DNA from 2 places in the Streptomyces seoulensis genome. Region 2 is predicted to be linked to the other one. Evidence: riboswitches for the same ligand, from Rfam matches in the RefSeq annotation. Region 2 holds a riboswitch; the other holds the start of a gene.
What was found. A riboswitch is a leader RNA that binds a small molecule or an ion and turns the genes downstream of it on or off. The one in region 2 is predicted to bind glycine.
Positions count from the first base shown of each region.

Region 1: another riboswitch for glycine. It lies ahead of gcvP (aminomethyl-transferring glycine dehydrogenase); the one in region 2 lies ahead of gcvT (glycine cleavage system aminomethyltransferase GcvT).

Region 1 covers NZ_AP025667.1:2,418,882-2,421,051, forward strand. The annotation lists gene HEK131_RS11245 (DNA polymerase IV) at 1-235, shown strand, start outside; gene HEK131_RS11250 (PRC-barrel domain-containing protein) at 243-614, opposite strand; glycine riboswitch at 734-828, shown strand; gene gcvP (aminomethyl-transferring glycine dehydrogenase) at 1,004-2,170, shown strand, end outside.
Region 2 covers NZ_AP025667.1:5,274,665-5,276,834, reverse strand. The annotation lists gene gcvT (glycine cleavage system aminomethyltransferase GcvT) at 1-1,089, opposite strand, end outside; glycine riboswitch at 1,152-1,259, opposite strand; glycine riboswitch at 1,260-1,348, opposite strand; gene HEK131_RS24205 (AAA family ATPase) at 1,523-2,170, shown strand, end outside.

The DNA of each region.
Region 1 (2,170 bases), 2.9 Mb from region 2:
GCGGGCGGGCCAGGACGTGCGGCACCCCGAGTACGGCCACGGCTGGGTGCAGGGCAGCGGCCTGGGGCGGGTCACCGTGCGCTTCGAGACCCCGACCTCCGCGCCGGGCCGGGTACGGACGCTGCGTGCCGACGACCCCGACCTGACACCGGCCGAGCCACTGCCGCTGGTGGGGGAGGTGTGCGGGCAGCGGGAGGAGGCGACCGGCGCGGGCGGGGCCACGGGAGGCGGATGAGGGGGGCTCAGGTCTCCTCGGTGCCCGCGACCTTGCCGAAGTCGCGGTCCGGGGTCCTGGCGGAGGGGCCCACGTCGAGACCGTAGTGGTGGTAGAGCTGGAGTTCCTGCTCGGGGGAGAGGTGACGGCCCACGCCGAAGTCGGGGGCGTCCTTGATGAGGGCGCGTTCGAAGGGGACGCGGAGCGCGCCGTCGACCAGTTCGCTGGGCTCCAGCGGGACGAAGGCGTCGCGCGAGAAGAGGCCGGTGCGCACCGCCGCCCACTCCGGGACGCCGGTCGCGTCGTCGAGGTACACCTCGTCTATGGTGCCGATCTTGGTGCCGGCTCGGTCGAACGCCTTGCGGCCGATCAGGCTGCGCGGATCGATGTCGGTCTGCACGATCCCTCTCCCTCCACATGGTCGCAACTCATCCGTAAGCACTACAAAAGAGCAGAATCAGCCGGGCGGCCACTCGAACGCCGCGCTCAGGACCCCGCTGGTAGGCTGAACAAGGCTGCTGACCCCGTGCGGGAGAGTCCTCCGAGCAATTCGGAGGCGCCGAAGGAGCAACTCCTCCCCGGAATCTCTCAGGCCCCCGTACCGCACGGACGAGGTCACTCTGGAAAGCAGGGCGGGCGTCCATGGCTCCCGCTCTCACCGACGGTGCAAGCCGGGGTCCGCTGGCCCCCGGTGAAGCTCTCAGGTAAGAGATGACAGAGGGGGAGGCCGGTGGGCACCCGAGCCGTGGTGCCCCTCGCAGGTCGCGTCAGACCAGGAGGCCTCCGCACATGACCGCCCCTCGCATTCCGCTCGCCGACCTCGAAGCGGGCATCCCCTTCGAGCAGCGCCACATCGGGCCCGACCAGGAGGCGCGGGCCAAGATGCTCGCGCAGGTCGGCTACGGCTCCCTCGACGAGCTGACCGCCGCCGCGGTCCCGGATGTGATCAAGAACGCCGACGCGCTCGACCTGCCGGGCGCCCGCACCGAGGCCGAGGTGATCGCCGAGCTGCGCGGTCTCGCGGACCACAACCAGGTACTCGGCTCCATGATCGGCCTGGGCTACTACGGCACCTTCACCCCGCCGGTCATCCTGCGCAACGTCATGGAGAACCCCGCCTGGTACACGGCCTACACGCCGTACCAGCCGGAGATCTCCCAGGGCCGTCTCGAGGCCCTGCTGAACTTCCAGACGATGGTCGCCGACCTCACCGGGCTGCCCACCTCCGGAGCCTCCCTGCTGGACGAGGGCACCGCCGCCGCCGAGGCGATGGCGCTGTCGCGGCGCATGGGCAAGAACAAGAAGGGCCTCTTCCTGGTCGACGCGGACACCCTGCCGCAGACCATCGCCGTCATCCAGACCCGCGCCGAACCGGCCGGTGTCGAGGTCGTCGTCGCCGATCTGAGCGACGGCATCCCGGCCGACGTCGCCGCCCGCGACATCACCGGCGTCCTGCTCCAGTACCCCGGCGCCTCCGGTGCCGTACGCGACCTGAAGCCGGTCGTCGAGCAGGCGCACGAGCTGGGCGCCCTCGTCACCGTCGCCGCCGACCTGCTCGCGCTGACCCTGCTCACCTCGCCCGGCGAGCTGGGCGCGGACATCGCCATCGGCACCACCCAGCGCTTCGGCGTGCCCATGGGCTTCGGCGGGCCGCACGCCGGCTACATGGCCGTGCACGAGAAGTTCGCCCGCAGCCTGCCCGGCCGCCTGGTCGGCGTGTCCGTCGACGTCGACGGGAACCGCGCGTACCGTCTCGCGCTGCAGACCCGCGAGCAGCACATCCGCCGCGAGAAGGCCACCAGCAACATCTGCACCGCCCAGGTGCTGCTCGCCGTGATGGCCGGCATGTACGCCGTCTACCACGGCCCCGACGGCCTGCGGACGATCGCCCGCCGCGCCCACCGCTACGCCACGATCCTCGCCGAGGGCCTGCGCGCCGGCGGGGTCGAGATCGTC
Region 2 (2,170 bases):
GTACGGCTCGTGGCTGCCCCGGATGTCCACGCCCACACCGGTGCTGCCGGGGGCGGCGTGCGCGGCGTCGACGTAGGCGATGGCCAGCGGCTTGCCGAGGGTGGGGGAGGGGGCGCCGGAGGTGACCTCGCCGATCACCGCGCCGTCCGCGACGACGGAGTATCCGGCGCGCGGCACCCGGCGGCCCTCGGCGATCAGGCCGACCAGGACGCGCGGCGGCTGCGCCTCGGCGCGCTCGGCGGCCTTCGCCAGTGCCTCGCGGCCGACGAAGTCGCCCTCCTTGCCGAACTTGACCACGCGGCCGAGACCGGCGTCGAAGGGGGTCAGCTCCGTGGTCAGCTCGTGCCCGTACAGCGGCATGCCCGCCTCCAGGCGCAGGGTGTCCCGGCAGGACAGCCCGCACGGCACCAGACCGGCGGCGGTCCCGGCCTCCAGCAGCGCCTGCCACAGCTTGGCCGCGTGCTCGGGCTTCACGAACAGCTCGAAGCCGTCCTCGCCGGTGTAGCCGGTACGGGCGATCAGCGCGGGGACGCCCGCGACGGTGCCGGGCAGCCCGGCGTAGTACTTCAGGCCGTCCAGGTCGGCGTCGGTGACCGCCTTGAGGATGCCGGGGGACTCCGGGCCCTGGACGGCGAGCAGCGCGTAGGCGTCGCGGTCGTCGCGGACCTCGGCGTCGAAGCCGGCCGCGCGCTCGGTCAGCGCGTCCAGCACGACCTGGGCGTTGGAGGCGTTGGCCACCACCATGTACTCGGCGTCGGCGAGCCGGTAGACGATCAGGTCGTCCAGGATGCCGCCGTCGGCCCGGCAGATCATGGTGTAGCGGGCACGGCCGACACCGACCGAGGCGAGGTCGCCGACGAGGGCGAAGTTCAGCAGGGCGGCCGCATCGGGGCCGGTCACCGTGATCTCACCCATGTGCGAGAGGTCGAACAGGCCGGCCCGCGTGCGCACCGCCAGGTGCTCGTCACGCTCGGAGCCGTAGCGCAGGGGCATGTCCCAGCCGGCGAAGTCGGTCATCGTCGCGCCGAGCGAGCGGTGCACGGCGTCGAGCGCGGTGCGGCGCGGGGCGGTGGAGTCGGTGCTGCTCATCGGTCGTCTCCCAGGGCGATGGGTCCCCCGCGCGGACGGAGCCGGACGCGGGCGAGGAACGTTCCTCCCCATCTGTCATCGGAACCTGAGAGGTTCGCCATGACCCGCACGGTCACGGCTTGCACCTTGGGTGGAGCCACTGCCGTCAGCGGCCCGCTTTTCAGATGTGCCTCGCCCGCGCGGTAACGGTGCCTGAGAGATTCAAGGGAGGGACTTGCTCCTTCGGCGCCCCGGATGGGGACTCTCCCGCGCGGATTCAAGCGGCCGGTATGCAGTTGGCGCGCACATCATCGCACGGCACGGCCGGGCCCTGAAGGGCCCGCCGGCTGTGACATGCCTGTAGCCGTTCGGGGACCCGACCGGCGCCCCGGCGCATTACCTTCTCTTTACATAAGTTGGGCAGGGGATGACCTGAGCCCACAGGGGGAGGACGATCACGGTGAACAGAACCACGGTGTACGCCACGACCACCGGCATCCCGGTGCCGCAGCAGCCCTCGGTGCCCGCCCACGAGCGCCGGGCCCAGTGGCCCGCGCCGGTCGTCCGCGACCTGCGCGGCCGCACCGGCGGCGGCCCCCGCACCCTGCGCTTCGGCCCCCACGACCTCGCCGTCGTCACCGGCCTGCCCGGCAGCGGCAAGTCCACCCTGATGCGCCGTACGGTGCCCGGCCACCGCGTCGACTCCCAGGACGCCCGCGACCGCTGGGCCGCCCGCCTCCCCGCCGCCCTGCCCTACGCGCTCTACCGCCCCCTGGTCCGCCTCGCCCACTACGCCGGACTGCGCCGCGCCCTCGGCACCGGCGAGGGCGTCGTCGTGCACGACTGCGGCACCCAGCCCTGGGTCCGCTCCTGGCTCGCCCGCGAGGCCCGCCGCCGGGGCGGCACCCTGCACCTGATCCTGCTCGACGTGCCGGCCGGCACCGCCCGGCAGGGCCAGCGCGAGCGCGGCCGGGGCGTCTCCCGGTACGCCTTCCGCCGTCACCGCGGCGCCACCGCCCGCCTGCTGGGCGCCGTGGAGCGCGGCGAGAGCCCCGCCGACTGCGGCTCGGTGGTCCTGCTGGACCGCGCCTCGGCGGACGGC